3 regions of the Dyadobacter sp. HNCC25DJ186 genome follow, and region 1 is predicted to be linked to each of the others. Evidence: riboswitches for the same ligand, from Rfam matches in the RefSeq annotation. Region 1 holds a riboswitch; each other region holds the start of a gene.
What was found. Region 1 has a riboswitch for cobalamin ahead of AC1XUO_RS16250 (hypothetical protein). Riboswitches for the same ligand answer to the same signal wherever they lie in the genome.
Positions count from the first base shown of each region.

Region 2: it holds a riboswitch for cobalamin, as region 1 does, so the genes downstream of both, AC1XUO_RS17785 (TonB-dependent receptor plug domain-containing protein) here and AC1XUO_RS16250 (hypothetical protein) in region 1, are expected to answer to the same signal.
Region 3: it holds a riboswitch for cobalamin, as region 1 does, so the genes downstream of both, AC1XUO_RS05630 (TonB-dependent receptor domain-containing protein) here and AC1XUO_RS16250 (hypothetical protein) in region 1, are expected to answer to the same signal.

Region 1 covers NZ_JBXHAS010000005.1:64,984-72,915, reverse strand. The annotation lists gene AC1XUO_RS16260 (cobyrinic acid a,c-diamide synthase CobB) at 1-381, opposite strand, end outside; gene AC1XUO_RS16255 (CocE/NonD family hydrolase) at 509-2,383, opposite strand; cobalamin riboswitch at 2,507-2,794, shown strand; gene AC1XUO_RS16250 (hypothetical protein) at 2,933-3,565, shown strand; gene AC1XUO_RS16245 (TonB-dependent receptor plug domain-containing protein) at 3,633-5,828, shown strand; gene AC1XUO_RS16240 (MBL fold metallo-hydrolase) at 5,958-6,914, shown strand; gene AC1XUO_RS16235 (DUF72 domain-containing protein) at 7,004-7,891, opposite strand.
Region 2 covers NZ_JBXHAS010000005.1:400,547-408,478, forward strand. The annotation lists gene AC1XUO_RS17775 (glyoxalase superfamily protein) at 1-278, shown strand, start outside; gene AC1XUO_RS17780 (DMT family transporter) at 313-1,275, opposite strand; cobalamin riboswitch at 1,369-1,571, shown strand; gene AC1XUO_RS17785 (TonB-dependent receptor plug domain-containing protein) at 1,630-3,555, shown strand; gene AC1XUO_RS17790 (DUF5074 domain-containing protein) at 3,627-4,697, shown strand; gene AC1XUO_RS17795 (tetratricopeptide repeat protein) at 4,787-5,527, opposite strand; gene AC1XUO_RS17800 (DEAD/DEAH box helicase) at 5,597-6,940, opposite strand; gene fbp (class 1 fructose-bisphosphatase) at 6,979-7,932, opposite strand, start outside.
Region 3 covers NZ_JBXHAS010000002.1:170,468-178,399, reverse strand. The annotation lists gene AC1XUO_RS05650 (response regulator) at 1-54, shown strand, start outside; gene AC1XUO_RS05645 (DUF3526 domain-containing protein) at 107-1,570, opposite strand; gene AC1XUO_RS05640 (ABC transporter permease subunit) at 1,617-3,014, opposite strand; gene AC1XUO_RS05635 (ABC transporter ATP-binding protein) at 3,015-3,722, opposite strand; gene AC1XUO_RS05630 (TonB-dependent receptor domain-containing protein) at 3,759-6,122, opposite strand; cobalamin riboswitch at 6,303-6,436, opposite strand; gene AC1XUO_RS05625 (methyltransferase, TIGR04325 family) at 6,642-7,430, opposite strand; gene AC1XUO_RS05620 (glycosyl transferase) at 7,612-7,932, shown strand, end outside.

The sequences.
Region 1 (7,932 bases):
AGAATAAGCCATAGACTTCCCATTAATGACCAGGATCACCGGAATATCCAGTAACTCAGCAATCGCCGCGCTGCTTCCCTTCATTTTATCGGCACCATCAAAAAGTCCCATAACACCTTCGGTTACTGAAACATCGGCTTTCTCAGAATACTGTTTATACATATCGCGGACATGAGCCTCCGAAGCCATGAAAGTATCCAGATTTATCCCTGGATTTCCTGATGCGGTTGTATGGTGTTGTGTATCAATATAATCCGGCCCGCATTTGAAAGGTTGAACCGTTAACCCTCTATTTTTCAAAGCCCGCAAAAGGCCGAGGGTAAGGGTGGTCTTACCGGAATTACTGGAAGGAGCTGAAATGAGGAAATGAGAACTTTGCATACGTTTAAGGTTACACAGAGAACTACAGAGCTAAAAAGAGGTACACAGAGGTTTTGTTTCGGAGACCAAGAAAAACTCTGTGTATCTCTTATTTACTCTGTGGCCCTCTGTGTAACCTATTAACTACCTATTTCAGGACAGGCAATATTACGTTGCTACTGTTTTTTAGGTCGTGGTGGACGGTGATTTTGGCGGATTGGAAATCGGATTCGTTGGCTTCGAAGATGTTTATGAATTTTTGTGGGTTACGATCAACCAGGGGGAACCAGCTGCTTTGGATTTGTACCATTACGCGGTGACCTTTTTTAAACGTATGTGCAATTTCATTTAATTTGAACGACACTTTTTCAACTTTATCTTTTAAGAATGGCTCCGGTTTTGAGAAGCTGTTACGGAATTTTCCACGGAATACTTCTGCACGTACCATTTGCTGGTAACCGCTCATGTCCATTGGCTTCGGCTGTCCGCGCTGTACTTGTGCGGGTACACTATCCGGCCATACATCGATCACTTTTACAACAAAATCAGCATCCGTTCCGGTAATTGAAACAAAAAGATTTGCTGTAATTTCTCCTGTCAAAGTCATGTCTGAGCTTAATGAATCTGTTTGGAAATAAATTACATCCGGGCGGCGGGACGCAAAACGCTGATCTTCGGCCATGTATTTATTATTTCGATCGCCGCTGATTTCGTTGGTATACGGAACAGGTTTGGCAGGATCGCTAATGTATTCGGTAACGGCTTTCGCTGCTTTTGGTTTTTCAGCTGAAAGCTTTCCTTTGGATTGAAAATAAAATGTTTCCGGCTGACTGTTTTTTGGCGGCCAAACATCATAATTTCTCCACTGGTTAGAACCCGTTTCAAAAACCGTTGCTTCGGCCTGGTTAAATTCTCCCTTATCTTTCAAATAAAAATTGAAAAATCTGGTTTCGATTTCGTTTTGGTAGAATTGGTTTAAATCTGCGCCAAACTGATAATCTGCAAACGATTTCCAGCTTGGAGAAGCCCAGCCGCCGTGTGTCCATGGCCCCATAACCAATCTCGTATTATTGTTTGGTGATTGTTTTTCGATCGCCGAATACGTTTTTAAAGCGCCGTACAAATCTTCCGCATCAAACCAGCCACCAACAACCATTACCGCTGGTTTAATATTGTTCAAATGTTTTTTGATATTTCTGGATTGCCAGAATTCGTCATAAGTATCGTGAGAAGTAACTTGTCGCCAGACACTTTTCGGGTCAGAAAAATAAGCGTTTGTATTCGCTTTTTTTAACGGACCGAAATCAAGGAAATATTGATAAGCATCGCTGAAATCAGCATTGAAAAATGGTTTGTAACTTTCTCCGTTCGCACTTTTCGGACCATCAAAGTGACTGTAAAATCCGAAATTATCCATCAGGAAAAATGCGCCGTTATGGTTACAATCATCTCCTAGAAATTCATCTGACATTGGTGCTTGCGGGGAAACTGCTTTCAAAGCCGGATGTGCATCAGGTAAGGCTGCCGAGGAATAATAACCAGGAAAGGAAATTCCATAAATCCCCACTTTGCCATTGGAAGCCGTATTTTTCAAAAGCCATTCAATGGTATCATAAGTATCGCTGGATTCATCGACATCCTGTTTCGTTTTTTTATTGTCAATGGCCGGTGTCATTTCACGGAAATTCCCTTCGCTTTTATAACGGCCACGTGCGTCCTGATAAACAAAAATGTATTTTTCTTTCATCAAAATGCTATTCGGACCGATGCGTGGACGGTAATTATTCACACCATAGGGGCGACAGGAGTAAGGCGTCCGTTGCATCAAAATCGGGTATTTTTCATCAGTATCGCGTGGTGTGTAAATGGCGGTATAAAGTTTCACACCATCCCGCATTTCAATAAACTGTTCCGTTTTCTGATAATTTTTTCTTACCCAACCTGTGTCGGGCATTGCTGAATTTTGAGCGTTTGAAAGCAGAGGAATTAATAAAAAGAGCAGGTAGAGGATTCTGTATTTCATTGGATTTGCAGTTTAGCGCGAACGGTCGACGCGACAAAATTACATGAAGAATTGAGTTTGTCGTTATTGGCGGATTTTAAAAAGGTTACAAATTAATTTAATCATCTATAAAATTTAATAGTAAGTTTGCAGCCGTTAAGTGGTGTGTGAAGTAATATTTACTTTACACTTAAAAGGGAATCCGGTGAAAATCCGGAGTAGTACCCGCTGCTGTAAGTTCACTAAAAAGTCACAACATTTTTGCCACTGGGAGCAATGATGAATGATAGAATGAGTGAATGGTTGATAATGCCAAAATCTGGCGCGCTCCAACATTCTATCATTCACTCACTCAAAATTCAAAATTAATTTCCCGGGAAGGCGTTGTTTGACTGAACGAGCCAGAAGACCTGCCATTTAACATCATATTCGGAATGCTTTCGGGAAAAAAGGCGTGAGGTTACTGGTTTGACAGCGGTATTTTGTTGTCAGGTTGCTTCGTATTGTATTTTCCATAAGTTGCCCGTAATGTGATAAACGGGTTTTTCTCAATAACTTATGTGAAAGGAAATGATCAATTATTTACTTATCGATTCTCTTCTTCTGGGCGTTCAGCATTCTTTTGAGCCGGATCATATGGCGGCGGTTTCTGTTTTGGCAACTGAAAAAAATCAAAAACCAAAAGATCGCTTGAAGTTAATCTGGCGGTCGTCGCACTGGGCGCTTGGGCATTCATTGACGCTAATTCTCTTTGCTTGTCTGGTTTTGATATTGAAATCAACAATCTCTCTGAATGTTTCTGAAAAGGTCGAATTGGTAATCGGGCCTTTGATGATCTGGCTTGGAATTGTTGCCTTTCGCCGGAATTTCAGAAAGCCTGATGTGGTAGCTCAACCGGTAACAGAACAAAAATTCAGTCGATCTTTTTGGGTGGGTATGGTACATGGACTGGCTGGAACGGGTGGTGCTTGTGCAGTTGCATTAACCTTGGCTGCAAGTGATGCTTATACGGCTGTATGGATCATCATTCTACAAAGTTTCGGGATCATTTTCTCCATGTCGGCTTATGGATATTTCTTCGCTTTCTCCATTAATAAATTTGCTGCAAAACGGGATTCTGTTTTGAAAATTATCAATTATGTAGTCGGGACTTTCTCCATCATTATTGGATTGATCACACTATACGGCGCTTTTCAGGACTAATTTTCCAGCGCATTTTTTCTGTTTTCGGCTCGCCCAGATAAAAATCTATTTTTACATATCCATACCAATGAATTGCAATTTTTACCACTCAACCATTCATCAACTCACGTTTGCAGGTCTATTAGCCATGACCGCCACTTTCTCCGCGCAAGCGCAGGAAGTGGTTTTATCTGATTCTACAAGAGAAAATATTTTGAACCCTGTGGTCGTAACCGCAACACGTTATGAAACGCGGAAAGAAAAAATTCCGCAAAAACTGGATATAATTACGCGTCAGGATATTGAAATGACACCGTCCAATGACCTGACGGATATCGTGCGGAAAACGGCCGCAGTGGATGTAATTCAATATCCAAATTTATCATCGGGTATCGGTATCCGTGGTTTTCGTCCTCAGTTTTCAGGGTTAAATCAGCGGACTTTGTTACTGATTGACGGACGTGCGGCAGGGGCAACCAATTTGTCTCAAATCAATCTGAACGGTGTTGAAAGAATTGAAGTTTTGAAAGGCCCAGCCTCATCACTGTATGGTTCTCAGGCAATGGGTGGTGTGATCAACATTATTACCCAACGATCAAAAGGAGACACAAAAGGAAACGGTTTTCTGGAATACGGTAGCTTTCAGTCTTACCAGGCTGGCTTGAATGCAGGAGGCAATTTGACCAAAAAGCTGGATTACGATATGTCCTTTTCTTATTTTGAAAGATCAAAAAATTACAAGATTGGGAAATGGAATTTGTTCAGGGATGCTTTTGATTATAATACAGTTCGGAAAAATTATACGGCTCAACCTGTTCAGGATGTTGATGAAACACTGGCGGACGGCGCGACGAGACCTTACACGAAACTTCATTATTTTACAGGTTCTTTGAGATTGGGTTACCAGTTAAATGACAATTGGAGAATTGATATCCGTGGTGATAAATTCCAGGCGAAAAATGTAGAATCGCCGGGAGAAATTTCTTCGGGAAGTACAGAAGCCAGTACCAAAGACGTTGATCGTGCAGCTTTTGATGTTTCACTTACCGGGAAAATTGGGAATCATAGTCCAAGCTTGAAGGTGTTTACTTCGGAAGAAAATACGAAAAATTATACACTCAATGTTTCCGGCAAACCTGTTGTGCCTTTCCGCTCTGCTGAACTTGGAAATAATTGGAAAGGGATTCAGGTAAAAGATGTCTGGTCGATTGGAAACCATTCTTTAATTGTTGGATATGATTATTTGAATTCTTCCACTGAAAGTCGCCGCTGGACAAATGATACAACGGAACGCGCGCCAACGCAACCAGCCTATGCATTAATTTCTTCTGCATTTTTTGCACAAGCCATGTTGAATTTCGGTCGCTTGACTGTGCAGCCGGGTGTTCGTTATGACAATATTACCTTTGATGTAAAGGAAACAGCACTCTTGCCAACCTACAAATCGGGTAAAAAAACGAATCCCTTCACGAGCCCAAGTCTTGGCATAAGTTATGAACTGGTTCCGACTTTATGCGTAAAAGGAACAATCGGCCGCGCTTTTGTGACCACGGACGCTTACAGCGTGGCGGGATATAATGAAGTGCGTGATTCAAAAGGAAGAATTGCGGTGACGGCCGGGAATCCGGATCTGAAAAATGAAAGCAGCCTGAGCTGGGATCTGGGATTGAGTTTTAACAAACCGAAGGCGGGTCTTTCTGCAAACGTTACTTATTTTTCAACCAAGGTAACGAACCGGATTGCCAAGGTGATCAAAACGGTAAATGAGCCGCTTGCCAATAAAGATGTGATCGTTTCCCGTGCGACTTTTGTCAACGCGGCGAATGCAGAAATTAATGGTTTGGAAACAGAAGTGACGTATGATTTTGGAGCGTTATCCAATTACAGGTATTCGTTAAGAGCTTTTGTTAATGCAACGTCCATGTTCAAAGCAACAGAAGATATTGTAGGTACAGACGAATCAAAAGTTACCCGCGATATTCAAAATGTAGCTAAAAACACGTTCAACTACGGTTTGGAATATGATAATTTGAAATGGCTGCGTCTGCGTTTATCAGGTCGTTCGATTGGAACGCGTATGGATATTGATTATACTGATCCGATTAATCCGGTTATTGATTATCCTAAATACATGGTTATTGATTTTACAGCCGCTTTCAAAATCGCTCAAAAACATACACTGGCTTTGAAAGTAAATAATGTAACTGATGAGAATTATTACGAAAAACGTGGTTACAACTTACCAGGCCGCGCCGTATCCGTGCGATATACCGTATCATTTTAAGGTTTCAGATTTGACTTTTGGTTACCAAAATGTAGAATTGAGTTTTAAATAAACAATAATATAAATCCTTCATCCGTACTTTTAGGGTGAAGGATTTTATTTTTACAATACCTCTTAATCCAAATCATCATGAGACAACGGATTTACAACCTGATTTTAACTTCAATTTTATACCTGATTATTGTTTCAGTTAGTCAGGCGCAATCGGCGTTTAATGTGGTGCCGCTTGGTGTAAAAGGCGGCGGCGCGGAAGGAAATCTTTCGGCATACATGATCGCGCCTGTAAATTCCCAGGCCTATGTTTGTCTGGATGGTGGGACGGTTCGTCAGGGAATTGAAGTGGCAGTTGCCAATGGCGCGTTCGCTGCTACGGCAGATCAGGTTTCAAGAAGTTTTATCAAAGGATTTCTTATTACTCACGCACATCTTGATCATGTTTCAGGTATGATCACCAATGCGCCTGAGGATACTGCGAAGTTTATTTATGCATTTCCAAAATGTCTGGAAATTATAAAAAACCACTATTTCAACTGGCAGAGCTGGCCGAATTTTGGAAGTGAAGGTATTAATCCTTTGAAAAAATATACTTACAAACCATTGTCAGAAGGCCAGGAGATCCCTCTGGAAAATACAGAAATGACATTAAAAACTTTCTCATTGAGCCACGGAAATCCGTATGAAGGCGCTGCTTTTTTAATTCAAAATAATGGAAAACAGGTTTTGTATTTTGGAGATACCGGCCCGGATGAGGTTGAAAAATCAACGAAACTGCAAAAGGTTTGGGAAACAATTGCTCCCCTAATCAAAGCAAAAACGTTAACAGGGATATTCCTGGAAGTGTCTTATCCAAATGAGCAACCGGATAACAAACTGTTTGGTCATTTAACACCAAACTGGATGATGAAAGAAATGGAAAAACTCGCGATCCTGGCAGGTAAAGAAAATATGCGGGATTTAAAGCTCATCATCACCCATATCAAACCTACCGGTCAGAATGAGGTAATTATCAAAGGTCAGCTGAGTAACAATAACGCGCTAGGATTACAAATTATTTATCCTGAGCAAGGAACCGCATTTGAATTATAGAAACCACGAATACGCAAATCAAAACACATTTGTGAAAATTAGTGCATTCGTGGGGCGAAAAGGAAAAGCTCTTAAAGCAGAGTCAGGTCCTAATTACTCTTTTTCCCTGAACCGCCAGGCGTTTCCGGAATTTTAATATCAGTTCCGAATTCCTTGTTTACTTTTTCAATGAGATAAGCCGACAAAAGGGGAGAGGCCTCTTCATGATTTTGGTGAACGAAGAAGTAAATATTTTCGATCCCCTGATCCACCCAAAGTTTTAAACGGTCCATCCAGTCATTCAGTCGTGTATAATCCGAGTCAACATTGGCGCCGTTGTAACGGATAAATGCCGTTGGTGTGGTTAATCGCATATGCAACAAATCGCGCCGACCGGCAGTGTCCGTTATGATATGTGTGATATTTTTCTTTTCAAGCTGCGCATACAAGTCGCCGTTGTCCCACGAACCGTCATACCAGCCTGTATGTCTTAATTCAAGGGCTAAAGGAAAACCGGACGGCCAAATTTCCAGATAATCTCTTAATACTTCCCAATTTTTTGGACCAAAATTAACTGGCAATTGCAAAAACAGCATACCCAGTTTTTCTTCCAGATGAGAAATGTGGTCTAGATAAACACTTGTTGGTTGATCAGCATCTTTCAGCCTTTTCCAATGACTTATTCCCTGATGAAGTTTCGGGAAAAATCGAAATCCCTCCGGCGTTTTGGTATGCCAGCTGTCAATGGTTTCAAGTGGAAAATTGTTGTAAAAAGTTGCATTTAATTCGATGCTGTTGAACTGTGTGGCATAATAAGCAAGTTCGTCTTTTGTGCCTTTTGGATAAAAATTCTTTAAGTCAGATTTATTCCATTTGGCACAACCGATATAAATATCGGGTTTGCCTTTCACGCCCTTCAAGATATTTCCGTTTTCCGGACTGTCGGGCGGAAGTTTGAACTCGACATTTTGTGGGTCCTCAATTTTTCCGAATTTCATGGCTGGTCGATGGGTATCTGGATTTTAAATAAAATAAATAA
Region 2 (7,932 bases), 340 kb from region 1:
CTATTGACTGGACGCATCGGTTTGGTGATAATTTTCCGCTCTATCTTCAGGTATCAAGGGATGGAATAGTCCTGCATTTGACAGAACATCATGGTGATTGCACACCTGGCAGCAAAGTTTTTATTGAATGTACCGGACTGGCAGAATTTCACCAGGAATTACTGGAAATGAACTACCGGTTCAATCGTCCCGGATTGGAGGATGCACCGTGGAATGCAAAAACGATGGAAGTTATTGATCCGTTTGGAAATAAATTGCTTTTCAACGAATCGAAATGATAAATTTTTCAAGCCACGAATGCACGAATTTCCACTAATCATTCGTGAAAATTTGTGTATTCGTGGCGGGTTTATTTTTTGTTTTATCCTTTGAAAGCGAAACCAGCAAGCCTCCGCCAATAATTAACAGCATACCGATGATCATAGGAATGGTAGGAATTGCTTCTCCCAGCCAAAGCCCAAAAAACAAGGCGAACAAAATATTGGAATAACCTACTGCCGCTATCCGGCCGGCTTTGTCGAAAGTGAATGATTGTGTCATCATAATTTGTCCGATCATCGCTGTGATTCCCAAAGCAAGAAATCCCAACCAATGCGCCAATGTAGACGGCCATCGGAAAGTACCAATCAGAAAATCCAGGCCTTCGTGTGGAAAATAGGTCCCGATAATCATGGAGAAAATAGGTAGTACTATACCGCTGAGCATAAATGATAAAACAATTGCCCGCGTATCATAGACCTGTCCGAGCTGGCGAATGGCCAGATAAGCAACAGCGGTCAGCAGTGCGTTTCCCAAACCGATAATATGATTTCTCCAAGACATCGATAAATCGGGCCGGAATACAAATAATATCCCACCAAAACCAAGCAAGATCGCTATCCACTCTTTTGTCCTCAATTTTTCTCCAAGAAAGAGCCACGAAAGAAAGGCGAGAAAAATCGGATAGGTATACTGGTAAGTCGACGCCCTTCCCAGACCAAGTGTTTTGATGGCATAAAAAAGTAGGTACAGAGAAAGCGTTCCGACTACGCCTCTGAATATCAGCAGGCGGAGTTTTCCACCTTTTTGGATCATTGGCCGTTGCAAAATACTGGCGCCAATGAATAATACGCCGATTATATTTCTGAAAAATACGAGTTGAACAATATGAAAATCTTTGCTCAGCCATTTTGAAATAGCTGACATCAGCGCGAAGAAAAAGGAAGCACCCAGCATCAAAAGAATCCCTTTTTGTGGTGCGGAAATTACTAAACGATTTGCGGTGCGGGTCAACAAGATGATCAAAATTTTGTACAAAGATAAGACATCCAAATTTGTAAGGCGACTTTTACTTCATGCCAAGAGTGTGTTCGCGCCGCATTAATTACTTACCTTTGTAAAGTTTTTGGTGCCAGAAGTTAGTTAACCGCTACGGAACGGCTTAAAAGGGAATCCCGCGAAAAACGGGAGCTGTCCCCGCAACTGTGAGTTTTTAAAAAAAATTGATCTGAATCTGCACTACCACTGTTCAAACGGGAAGGTATTTGATCAATAAAACGAGCCAGGAGACCTGCCAGAAATAATTCAACGTTTTGATTTTCGGAGGAAAAATCACAAAACTGTTTGTTATGATTTATTTATACTTTTCAGGTGTTTGACAGACAAAATTTTCGTTGTCTGTTTCTTGCAACGCTGTCGTTTTTGGCAGTGAATGAGAATGCTGTTGCCCAAAATGACTCGATTTCTTTGTCGCCAATGACTGTATATGGCTTCGCGCCGGAAAGGTTTATGAGCGGATTAAAAATTCAAAAGATTGATTCGATCACGCTTGAACAATTTCGTTTCAGGAATATCGCTGACTTACTTTCTTTAAATACGGCAGTCATTTTTAAAAATTACGGCCCGGGACAATTATCCACGGTTGCATTCCGGGGAACATCACCTAACCATACCGCTGTACTTTGGAATGGACTAAATATCAATCTTCCAACGTTAGGACAAACTGATTTTTCAACCATCCCAGTCGCAGGATTTGACCAATTATCCGTTCAGTATGGCGCTTCGGCAAGCGTGGTCGGAACCGATGCTGTTGGTGGAAGTATTCTGCTGGGAAGTTTGAAACCTCAGGCAGGTTTACAGGTTATGATTGGACGGCAACAGGAAAGTTTTCGCAACAGTCAGACACAGGCGACGATTAAGTATGGAACACGCCTTAATAACAACTGGAATTTTTCAGGAAAAACGGCTGCCTACGATGGAAGCATGAATAATGATTATCGCCATCCTGAGCGGAACGGTGAAGCAATAAGTCCTGCTACAACTTTCCAAAAGGGTTTGGTTCAGGATTTATTTTTTACAAAAAACGAACATGAATTGTCTGGGCACGTCTGGGTAACGGATAATAAACTGACCACAAATCCTGAAAACCTTGCCGGGCGACAAATGACTAGAATCAAATCGTCCAGATCGATGCTTCGTTATCAATTTGAAGGGTGGACGGTGCGAACTTCCTGGATACGGGATATTATTGATTATGCCGTCGGTGATTATTCAAAACTGGATCATGCTGTCACGGACCGCTATGGAGTTCGTGCGGAACGCACATTTGATTGGAAAATCGGAAAGTCAGGCAACACCTTTCAAATACAGACAGGCGGAGAATTTACGCATTATAAAACACAAGTTGAAAACTACGAGCGGCCTGTAATCACAGAAAATCGCGGTGATGTTTTTGTATTGACACGTTGGCAGGCAACTTCGCAACTGTTGATTTCCGCTAATCTGAGACAGGCATTTGTAACCGGTTACAATCCACCGTTCACGCCATCCCTGGGAGCGGAATATCGGCTTACACAAAACCGTCCTTACACCATAAAATTAAGAGGTTCGCTTGGCAGAAGTTATCGCGTTCCAACGTTAAACGAGCGTTATTGGAAGGATTTGGGAAATCCGGATATCAAACCTGAAAACGGATTTAATAAAGAACTCGGTGCAGAAGCGGTTTATGCTTTTAATAAAAATCAAAGCTTTTCCGCAAATTTAAGTGTTTATCACAACCGGATTGACAACTGGCTTTATTGGAATCCGACAAGCAATTTTCGTGTCGAGAATTTACAATTAGTCATAGCCCGTGGTATTGAAGCGCAATTTGGCTGGAAAGGAACTTGGGAGTATTGGAAATTTGGAAGTACAGTGAACTACATGCTGACAAATACTTCACAGGAAAAAATTTACGATGCTTATGCCTCTGATATCGTCGGCAAGCAGTTACCACATATTCCTTTGCATGGTGGGAACGTTACTATGTTCATGCAATACAAAAATCTTCGCCTGACAAATCAGCTTCAAATCATCTCTAAAAGGTTTACAACCGCTGACCATAGCCAATCCGCGCCCGCTTATTTACTTGAAAATTTTATCCTTGAAACCAACTTTGACGGGCCGCATTTCGGAGCTTCTTTTCAAGTAAGAATTAATAACATTTATAATACTTTTTACCAAACCATTAACGGAAATCCTATGCCTGGCCGTAATTTTGCTGTCAGCTTATTACTTTCTGCAAAAACAACCCGATGATATCGGACGACTTTTTATTCCAATAATTAACGCTAACAAAACATTTTAACGACTACTTTAATACCAAAACAATGAAAAAACCACTTAGCAGCATTTTAACCGTAACACTTATATCGGCCATTGCGTGGTCTTGTAACCAAAGTGATCCGGCACCTGAAGGGACTTATGTTCAAGGCGTTTTTGTAATCAATGAAGGTAATTTTTCTCAAAACAATGGCAATATATCTTTCCTTACACGAGAAAAAAATATTGCAGATTCTGATATATTTTCAATCGTAAACGGGAGCACGCTGAAAGGCGGTATGCAGGGATATGCCGTTGCTGGCGATCACGGGATAATTTTGGTTGACAACTCTAATCCCGGATCTGACAAGGTAGAAATTGTTGATGCAAATAAATTTACAACGACAGGCTCAATTGGTGCGCCTGACATCGAAAATCCTCGTGAAGTTGTTGCCATTGGAAGCACAAAAGCTTATGTGACAAACTGGGGTACTTTAAATTCAAATTCTACTTATCCGGCAGGATATATTGCAGTAATCGATCTTGCTACGAAAAAAGTGGTTAAAAAAATCACTACGGATAAAGGTCCTGAAAATATGGTTTTGCATACCAACAAAGTATTTGTTGGTAATTATGATTACGCTGAGGGTAAAAATCTTACGGTCATCAATACAACTTCTGATGAGGTTATCAATGCTATCCCTTTCACTGACGAACCAAATCCAATCGGAGTGGATGCAAATGGCAAATTGTGGGTACAGGCCGGACTTGATCTGATTCGTGTAAATCCGGATACTTATGAAAAAGAAGCTACGATAAAAATCAGTACTGATATGTCTAAATCGGCTATGAATTTTGCGATGAGTCCTGATCTTAGAACAATCTATTTCGTCCTTGGTGATTTTACTCGTGGAGATACTTACAAGTTTCAAATCACCGACACTGCCGTTAATCTGGCTACACCTTTCGCCAGAAGAATGTTTTCAGGTTTAGCAGTTGATCCAAGACAAGGTTTGATTTATGCTGGTGTAACACCTTCTTATACACAATCCGGATATGCGCTTCGTTACCGCACAGACGGAACTCTGGTTGATTCTGTAAAAGTGGGTATCGCCCCAACTGGTTTCTATTTCAAATAGTTTCGTTTCTCATTTCTGTACGCAAAAAAGAGGTCAGGTTTTAAAAACCTGACCTCTTTGGCTACTTGCTAACTTGACTATCTACTATCTTATTTGAAAAACCCCTGCGGATCAGGAAGTTTTGCTTTTAATAATTCTACGAATTCAAAATTGATCTGATTAAAATCCAGATTTCTTCCTTTGTGAAGATGCTCCCAGGATTTTTCAGGTTCATTCCGGTTGAAATGCACCAGGGCCAAATTATATTGACCCAAGGCATAAGTGGAATCCAGCGCAACTGCGTCTTCCAATAATCTATAAGCCTCATCCAACTCTTCCTGTCCCTTATTCATCGCATAAAGTTTCAGGTCAACCGTCGAAAGATCAACTAACAATGGCACGTTATTGGACTGAAGATTTACACCACGGCTGAGCATACGTTTTGCATCCACCCAATTTTCTCTTTGATAACACACCACGCCCAATCCCCAATACGCTTCGACATTTTTGTCATTTAACAGATGGGCAAGATTGAAACGATAACAGGCAGTGTCAAGAGAACCTTCCTGCAAATATTCCCAGGCGCGGGCAGAAAAGAAACTACTTGCTTCTGGTCTGCTGCTAAATGATTTGTCGCAATCACTCAAAAAGCGTATTTCTTCGTCAATCTGTTCGGAGCTTTTGCTTCCTTCTCCAAACAACGGTACTACACGTCTCTCCTTTAATTCCAATGGCCTTTTTTGCGAAATATTCGTATCAGAAACTGGTGACGCACTTGCCAAATGTTTTTCCTGAGCGAACCCAAGAGCAGGAATTAAAAGAGCAAACCAAATAACAACGGATTCTTTCATAAATTAAAAATAGAGAAACAGGTTTTTCTATTGTCCAAGTTAAACGGAAATATTGGATATCGTATTGTATTATTTACGTTTACTTCGCTTCGTAGCAGTACTTCGACGACCTGTATCCTTACCCTTCGACACAGGTTTAGGTTTAAACAAATGCGCATTCTTTTTTTCATGGAATGCACCCAGAAACGTCGGATCCTCTTTTCTCTTCTGATTATCAATTTCTCTCAGCATCATTTGACGCTCATCAACCGGCGTTTTCATAATGTCCAGATCTTCCGGTAATTTTTCGCGTGGAATTTCCATACGGATCATTTTTTCGATCTTCGCTATATGGTATTCATCGGCGGCAGTCATAAAAGTGATCGCCTGCCCAACGGTATTCGCGCGGCCGGTTCTTCCAATTCTATGCACATAGTCTTCATAGATCAAAGGAACGTCGAAATTAATCACGTGACTTACTTCGGTAATATCAATTCCGCGGGCAACAACATCTGTGGCAACCATTACGCGAACAGCACCTTCACGGAAAGCATCCATCGCATTTGTTCTGGTGTTCTGTCCCTTGTTGGCATGAATTACCCGAAGTGCATTTTCTTGGACAACGGTATTTAACAAATAACTGTGTACCTGCCCAGCCACCTCGCGGCTTCGTGTAAATATCAAAACGCGGATAAATTTCTCCTCGTCTTTCAATAAATGCGTAAGCAGATTTATTTTAGTCCGGAAATTCGGCAGTTCGTAAAGTACCTGCGTTACCATTTCCGCTGTCGTCGCTTGTGGCGTAACTTCTATACGTGTAGGATACTCTAAAAACTCGAAAGAAAGGCGTTCAACCTTATCAGAAAAAGTGGCAGAAAAAAGCATATTCTGACGTTTGCGAGGGAGGATTTCCAGAAAACGACGGATCTGTGGCATGAAACCCATATCCATCATTTTATCCGCCTCATCCAGCACCATGCAGTTGATATGTTTCACAACAATCTCTTCTTTCAGATACAGGTCCATAAACCTTCCCGGTGTTGCCACAATAATATCAACACCTTTACGGATTGCATCGATCTGCGCTTTCGGGCCAATTCCTCCAAAGAGAACGACGGTCCGTATGTCTGTATATTTACTGAGCTGAATAATGGCATCCGAGATCTGCATGGCCAGCTCACGTGTTGGTGCGAGAATCAGGGCACGCGGGTGCTCTCCCTGCGCATATTTTATGCGCATAAGTAATGGCAAGGCGTAAGCCGCAGTCTTCCCTGTCCCGGTCTGTGCTATGCCTAAAATATCCTGTCCGGCTAGTGCAAGCGGGATTGCCTGCTCTTGAATCGGTGTAGGCTCCGCGTAACCTGCTTCTTCAATGGCATTGAGTAATTGACGGTTAAGCTTAAATAGCTCAAATTTATTTTGCGTAGTTTGCATCGCGCAAAGGTACGAAAACAAAAATGAGCTTCCATAACTTACGCCTTTATAGCTTCATCGACCATGGTAACGGAGCCCACATAAATTGGAGAACGCTGATGGAAATCGGACGGGACAATATCCAGAATATCTCTGAAACCATCACTTGCTTTACCGCCTGATTTCTCAGCAATAAAGGCCAGTGGGTAACATTCGTAGAGCAGACGCAGCTTTCCTTTTGGATCTTTTGCCGTGGCTGGATACAAATAAATTCCTCCTTTTAAAAGATTCCGGTGGAAATCACCAACCAGCGATCCGATATATCTTGCGCTGTAACAATTTCTTTTACAGTCGGTTATGTATTTTTGTGTTGATGCAGAATAGCTGTTATAGTTTCCTTCGTTTACAGAATAAATCGTACCATTCGCAGGCGAGGTAATATTTTTGTGCGAAAGGATAAACTCACCGAGCGAGTGATCATAGGTAAAACCATTTACACCATCTCCGGTTGAATAAACCAGCATCGTGGAAGAGCCGTAAAGAATATAACCGGCCGCGATCTGTTTGCGCCCGCCTTGCAAAAAATCATCCATTGTTGCAGGAGATTTAATCGGTGTGATGCGCCGGTAGATCGAAAAAATTGTACCGATTGATACATTGACGTCAATATTAGACGAACCATCCAAGGGATCTATGGCTACGACATATTTTCCATGGTCATTGCCTGTATGGATAATATGTTCGTCTTCTTCGGAAAGGATTGCGCAGACTTCTCCGCCATTTTTCAATGCTCGTATAAAACGGATGTTGGCGATAATATCCAGTTTTTGCTGATTTTCACCCTGAATATTTTCTGTTCCGTTGGCACCGGTTACGTCTATCAGACCAGCCTTATTTACTTCCCGATTGATGATTTTTCCTGCCAGCGCAATATCCCTGAGCAGTTGCGAAAGCTCCCCCGTAGCATAAGGAAAAGCACTCTGACTGTGCATAATATACCGATCCAGCGTCAC
Region 3 (7,932 bases), on a different contig from region 1:
CTGAGAGTTATTATGGATTACTGGAAAAAATGCGCCGCGCCCAATAACTTTTAATTCTAACCTACGGAAACTGGAAATACCGGAGTTTTTTAAGTTTATCGCAAACCTACTTTGTCGAATCCAACATTCTACGATATCCAACAAAAGCGATAACGGCAATGATTCCCAAATAAGTAAAAAACGTCTGTCTTAGATCAGTCCACGAAAAATCTCTGTAATCCCTGCTTTTGAACTGTGGAATGGCGTCAGCATCTCCCAGGCTGAAAGTTCTGTAAGTATTCTCAAACGCCATTTTTGGATAGTAAAACCGCTGTGTTTCTTTTCGAAAATTATCCACATCCAAACTAAACTGGTTAAACTGATGCCAGTGCGTCCCCGTCAAAGCCGACAGTTCTTCCTGCATCATCAAAGCGGGACTCACCAGTTGCAAACGGCTTATAATATCCTGCTGTTTTTGGATTTGGGTATATAGTTTTGCCTCTGCAACGGCAGTAGCCGCATCTTTTATTTCCTGACTTTTATAAACGATAACACCGTAGCCATACACCATTTCAGGTGTAACGATAGACGCCTGCCTGATCATGGCCCGGGGACTGCTGAATACATCTTTGGTCAGTTGCTGCCCGTCCTTTTCGAAATACTTATTAATCGCATTTCGCTCTTCTGTCAGCATATCGATCCGGCTAGGGATGGGATAAGCTTTATTGAGTCCAACTTGTAATAGATTGGGTACGATGATCCCGGTAAAAAGCCAGATGAAAATAAGTACCATTGCGTTGACATTCGAGCTCATGGAAAAGCTGTTGACCAGAAATGATACGGCAAACCAAAAGGCAAAATATAGCGATACGAAGGCCATTAGCCATGCCCAGTTGCACGTTGCCAGAAAGCTGACACCAAGCTGGCTGACTAAAAAAGGTGTGACAATCAACCAAAAGAAAACTGTAAAAAGTATATACCGAATGACAATGCGCCATAAAATCATCCTCGCGATTGACTGATTACTCGTTTTTAACAAGACCCATGTCCCCTGCTCTTTCTCTGAGGACAGGACGTTGTAACTGAAAACGATAATCAAAAGCGGAAACAGATAGATGACGACAAAGGCAAAATCAAAATTGCCGATGAATTGCAAAAAGCTGTTTTCGACCTCTGATTCATAGGTCAGATATTGTTTTTTATTGATATATACTTTGTAATAAAACGGCTGCACATCACTTTGCCCGACATTTAATGCCTGCAAGGCAAACGGTTTTTTGACTGCATATTTGGGTCCTTCGTTTCGGGCAGTATTGTAGGCAAAAGTCGGATCATCCCAGATAAATCCGGGGTATACCATCTGGTTTGCTTCAATGCGTTTTATTCTGGTTTTTAAGCTGTCGGTCATTGCAGTTTCTGTCTGCGTGATTTTTCCGATCGTTTTCTGTTGTTTTCGCAACATGCTGCTGCCGATCCACAGGGAAGAAATCAGGATGAGAATGATCAGCGAAAAGAGCGAAACCAGAACCTTGTTTCGGGAAAGTATCTTGATCTCGTGATTGAATAATATATTGACAACGGACAATTTCATGAGGGTAACTTTAAAATCTGATAATCGGGGCGAATTTCCTTTGATGTTAAACAGTCATTTTTCGGCTGCTGAAAACCATCAGCACAATTGAGAAAAGCAACCATCCGGTCAGAATTAAAATAGACTGCGTGGCATTTCCCAGTCGCCAGCCGATACCAGGAGCCTGATAAGAAAATTGTGGAACGGTTTTCCAGAAATCATTTCCTGCAACGGTATTTTTCTGATAAAAATCATCCACGATTTCTCCGATTTTTCGCCTGTGATTTTCAGCCTTTCTGGTAAAATCATTGTGCGTGCTCATATCTGTGGCCGTTATCCGCATCGAAAAATCGCGGAAAGCCAGAAATGGAGACAACCATGCGCTGGCCAGCACAACATGATCCTGCAAACTTTCATTTTCATCCACAGCCTGATAGGCCTTGTCCATCACCAAACCGTCCGATTCCTCAAAAAATTCAATTGTGATTGGAATGAAAAAAACCGGTAGATCCTCGATTTTTTTGACGTTATACTTTGCCATTGTTTCTTGTAACAGCCTTTCACGTCGGATATCCTTATGCCCTTCATCTCCTACGCCGTACTGTTTTTCGTCAAAAGTCTTATTCTCAAATTCCAGGGAAGTGATTGAAGGATATATATTTTTTGAAATTTCCCCAACCAGCCGAGGCAGCAGGAAAACGCCGATCAGCCAAAATCCGGAAAGCAATATCAGCGATAAGGTAGAACTTTTAGTAAGCAATGAAACGCTGGTACCGATGGCCGTGATCATGATAGAAAATAAAGTGAGGCCAAGAATATAAAATCCGCAGGCAGGCAAAAGTCTGGCAAAACTGCCCTGGTCATTTTCTTTCCAAAGCAAAAACATAAATGCCAGTGTAATAAAAGCGATCATTGAAAGCACCAGCAGTAAACAGCCAAAAAATTTCCCGGCGAAAATCTGATAAGCGGTGGCCTTTGAACTTAATAAAAGTTTGATGGTGCCATTTTCCGATTCCTTAGAGAAGATATTATGCGTAATCAGAAAAATGAAAAGCGGTAAAATGAACTGTGCCAGATATCCAATGTTTAAAAACCCAAAACTCCCCAGTCCGGTCGCATCGCTGATTTCTTTGAATTTAACAACGCCCCTTTTATGCGGTTCCAGGTAAAACGAATTACCGGTATAATCTTCAATCCCGTTATCAACCATCGCCATATCGGCGGTAGGTTTGTAGGCATAAAAACCGAAATGAGCTCCTAAATGAGGGTTTTTATCACCCTGAGAAATGAACTGTTTGTAGGTCACCTCCTGTGACTCCCGGAGCAAACTACTGTGACTGACATAATTTGCATAACCGTTATAAAGTGCCAGAAACATCAGTGACAGTATCGCGCCAAGCATCCAGATAACCTTCGAAGTGCGGAAGAGCTCTTTTAATTCCTTTTCAATAAGTAAGCGTATCATCTAAACATTCTGTTTAACAATATCAATATACAAGCGCGTCAGGTCCGTATGGGAAACCTCCTTCGAAAGCAAATCATGTTTTAAAGATCCCTGATGCATAATGCCTATCCTGTTTCCAAGATTTTTTGCCATCAACAGATCGTGCGTTGCCATTAGCGTACTTACGCCCTGTTCACTCAGATGGGTAATAATCTGTGAAAATTCATTGCTGGCATGCGGATCAAGACCCGATGTTGGTTCGTCTAAAAACAAGGCTTTCGCTTTTTTAACAAGCGCAACAGCGATACCAACCTTTTGCCTCATGCCTTTAGAATAAGACGAAACGCGCTTATCAATCGCGGAACGCTGCAAGCCGGCGGTTTCCATAAACCGGATGAGTTCGGTTTTGGAATAATTATAGCCGGAAAGTCCACTGAAAAATTCCAGATTTTCCATGCCTGTAAGCGTACCGTAAAGATTAACCACCTCCGGAATGTAAGCAACCAGATCGCGCGTTGCGTGGTTGTTGACGGTAACCTCATTTCCGTCGATCAGTGCGCGGCCGCTGCTTGCAGGAATGAAACCCAGAAATATGTTAATAGTAGTTGATTTGCCCGCGCCGTTTGAACCCAGCAGACAGTAGATATCACCTTTTTTAATTTCAAGATTCAAATTATTCAGCGCTGTGTATGTTCCAAATTGTTTGGTTAAATTTTCAGCTTTAAGCATATTAAACAGGAGTTGTAAATATTTTTTGATCAGCTATCAAAACGAATAGCTAAAACTTAAACGGCCATTGATGGATGCCTGCGGAACCCAGTAATAAAGTCCGCTCCGGTACCAGGGCGTTGCAATAAGGTGTTTATTAAGTAAATTATTTACGATCAGATTGACTTTAAACTTTTTAATCTGGTAACCCATACCTCCGTCCAGTCGGAAAAAATCCGGAATTTCTTTGGGAGCAGCCGTTACATATCGCTCGCCACGGCCTGCCTGATACTGATAACCCAACGACACAGAGATTCCATCGAGGAAATCAGAAGGCAGCTCATAATTGATCCAGGTATTCTGGACATGTTTTACATACATGGGCGTACGCATACCAATGAGCGCAGTATTCACATCATGTTCCACTTTCGAGTCATTGTAAGCATAATTCACTACAATATTCAGCCCGTTGACAATTTCTCCTTTGATGTCAAGATCAATTCCTTTTGAACTTGTTTCTCCCACTTGAATACGATACAAAATGTTATCAGGATCAGTAGAAACAATGTTAGCTCTTTTAATTTTGTATAAAGCCAGCGTCGTATTCCACCGGCTGTCAAACCAGTTCTTTTTTATCCCGATCTCATGATTTACACCGGTCATCGGCTTGATAACATCGCCACTGACCGTCGCACCCGTCTGCGGAACAATCGTTCTGTCGTAAAGTAAATAAAACGATAGATTAGGCGTCAGGCTATAACTCAAACCGAGTCGAGGTGTAACGCTCTGATCCTCTGACTTTGTTACGACTTTTGACACGTTGTTATTTGTTTTAACAGCGGTAAATCTACCACCCAACGTCAGTCTCAGTTTGTTGCTAAAAAAAGCAAGTTCGTCAATGGCGTAAATAGAATAGTAGCTGATTTCCTGATTGGTATTCCCGTTATGTATTCCTCCGGGCGTGTGGTAGTCAGGAATTTGTGCACCAAGCTCGGGATTTGAAATGTCGATCGGATAATAAGTAAGCGTTGAAATTCCTGCATCATTGGTTTGGGTATCGTAGGAAACGTAACTATCTGCGATAAATTTTTTCTGATTTACATCGATACCAGCTAATATCTGGTGATCCATGCTGCCCGTTTTTACCCTTCCGTTCACAAACACCTGCTGGGAAAAAACAGTAGCGCGGTTCAGGTCATATTTGGGATTTCGCAGCAGGATATTGGGATTAGCAATGTTAACGCCGGTCACCCACATGTAAATTCCCTCCAACTGATTCCGCATAAAAGATCCACGCGCCGTTGCACTCCAATTTTTATTGAAACTGTGTGTAAAAGTCAAAAAACCGGTATGGTCAGATACCTTAAAAGGATCCAGGCTTTTTTCATTAATCGTGAAATCGTTGGGCAAACTCCCAAAACTGTTCGGCGCCATCACGATCGGGCTCATTAGCGCATAGCTGAATTTTTGTAACATGTATTCAACCGATACCGTTGTTTTATCACTGATCACATATTTGATCACCGGTGCGACGAGCAAGCGTTTATTAAAATCTGTGTTCACGAAAGAATTAGCGCGCATGGCCATCACATTCAGCCGGTATTGGAGCTTCCCTTTTTTATCCAGCAAACCGTCCAGATCAGCAGAAGCTCTGAAAAAATCCCAACTGCCAAGCATCGCGTTGATTGAATAATGTCGCCCACCGGTTGGTTGTTTGGTCATGACATTAAAAGTTCCGGCAGGATCGCCGATGTTATTCATAAATCCGGATGGGCCTTTGATAAACTCAACGCGGTCAATAATCGCGGCATCTTCAGGAACCGGGCCTCTATAAATTGGTGTCAGGTCGATGCCGTTCCGAAGCGTGGAAACCATCCCGCCGCGCATAAACATATACGGCCCCAGATTGTTTGAAACTTCCTGTCGGATCACCCCGCTCACATTCCGTGTCACGCCGTCGGTCATATTGAAAACCGCCTGGTCATACAACACTTCACTGCCGATTTCCTGAATATTTTGAGAAAGGTTGATCAGCGGACTCTGTAATCTGAGCGCGCTGGAAACTGTATTGAGATTATACTCTTTATAATATTTGGAAGAAATTTTCACTTCATCCAGATCCTGTCCGGCAGATTCCGACAGGGAAATTTCAACGAACGGACCAGAGTCTGAAATGTATAAAACCTGTGTTGCATAACCTAGATGACTTACTTTCAGTGCATCTATTTTCTGATCCGATTGTATCTCAAAAAGTCCGTTGGAATCAGTTATGCTTCCGGTAGATTCATTGATACTTACGCTGACTCCCGGTAAAGGCTGGCCGCTCGTCGTATCCCTGACTTTTCCCTTAATAACAAATTGACCATACACCTCAGAGAAAGATAAAACAGCAAGTAAAAAAAGGAAAAGTTTAATTTTCATTTATACACAAATAAATTATTTACAACTTTGATATTGAGTATGTTCAGATTTGTCATAATACATTGCCAAAAACGCGAACACAGGAGAGAAAATAAGGCAGGAAACAAATAATCAATAAACCAAAATGTACGTTCAGTACATATTTGAATGAAGAAATACCAAAACCTGACTAACTCCTGCGCGGAAGTATCATCATAAAAAGGTATCTGACTTATAACATTTTAAATGTTACTTACAGTTGCGCGACAGTCCGTGAATCACACACGGTTCCCCTTATTAGCAAAATCTTAATGAACAACAACGACACAAGAAACTTCTTACCGGACAAAAATAGGCTATTTATTCGAAATAATTAACTTAAATGCGATAACGAATGTTGGAGAGTTTTCTTGAACGAGTAACCGCTTAGAAAATTCCGTACCAATCACTTAAATAGGATTAAAAGAAGAATACATTTCCTGGTTTTTAGTCTTTTTAAGTTTTTTACAAATGAATTTTCCAGAACTTCTAATGGGGAATTTACTTTTTGACCAGAAAAAATCCTTTATCATATCCGGCTTTTACACCATCGATTTCAATATCCTGCTCGCCGGGAACATAGGACTCAAATTCAACCTTTACTTCGTAATCCGTAAAATGTTCAAGCAATTTTTTTTCGTTGAAAAACCAGGCCGGATACTCAGCCTTATAAATATCGGGCGGAACGATTTGAAGTGTCAACCGGTCCGGCTGGTCGTTTTTGATGAAAGATGTCCGATCGAAAAGAATGTATTTAAAATCGTAAGTTTTAATTTCATTAAGGAAATCATGCGGTTTTTCCAGATATTGAACAACACTGGAAAGCAATAAAATATCAGCCTTTGTGTCAGCCATACTTTCAGCGATATCAAAGTGAAATTTCAATACGTCGTCCTGAAACAGCTCTTGCCCGCACTTTACGTATTCCTTTTGCTCAACAACACTCCAGTGAATTTGCACCGAAGGAGGAATAATATCTCTTACCTGATAATAGGTACTTCCCAGCGAACCTCCGAAATCAATAATATTTAACTCCCCTCCACATTCGATAGCAGCGAACAGCAATGTTGAAATAATGGAGTACGGATAGAGTTTCTTGTCAAACAGCACGGAGTCACGCTCATATACCGCCTGACCATTCTTAATTTTCAGCAGTGAATCTTTTGTAATTTCCAGAATATTATCAGACTCATACCCGCCCGAACGCGCGACAAGCTCTTCCCAGCTCTTATAATTTCCGAACCAGCCATATCTATTTTTTTCCTTCTTTTTCAGCTTGAACAATGACATATCACCAAATTAAAGTGCAGCGCAAGTTAGGATTTTATTTATGTAGTAATATACTCATGCGGTTACAAAAATACCCGTCTAAAATTAAATTTTTGATTTGGTAAAATTTAAATAACTCCATAAATATTATTCAGTAATATTTGTGTTTACGTTATAACCCGCGTCTCTATTTTTTGATTACATGCAGAATTTTTGCACACTTTTCAATTCGTTATATCTTTCACGAGGTCTGGCGATGTATTATTCGTTATTAAAACAAACCTCTGATTTTCAACTATATATATTTGCTTTCGACGAGCAAAGCCGTGAAATATTAACGCGCCTGAATCTTTCCAATGTTATCGTCATTTCTTTGGAAGAATTTGAAACGCAGGAATTGCTTTCTGTAAAAGAAGGTCGCACACAGGGTGAATATTGCTGGACATGTACGTCGTCTACGGTCTGGCACTGTATCCACAAGTATGAGCTAGACCATTGTACTTATCTTGACGCAGATTTATTG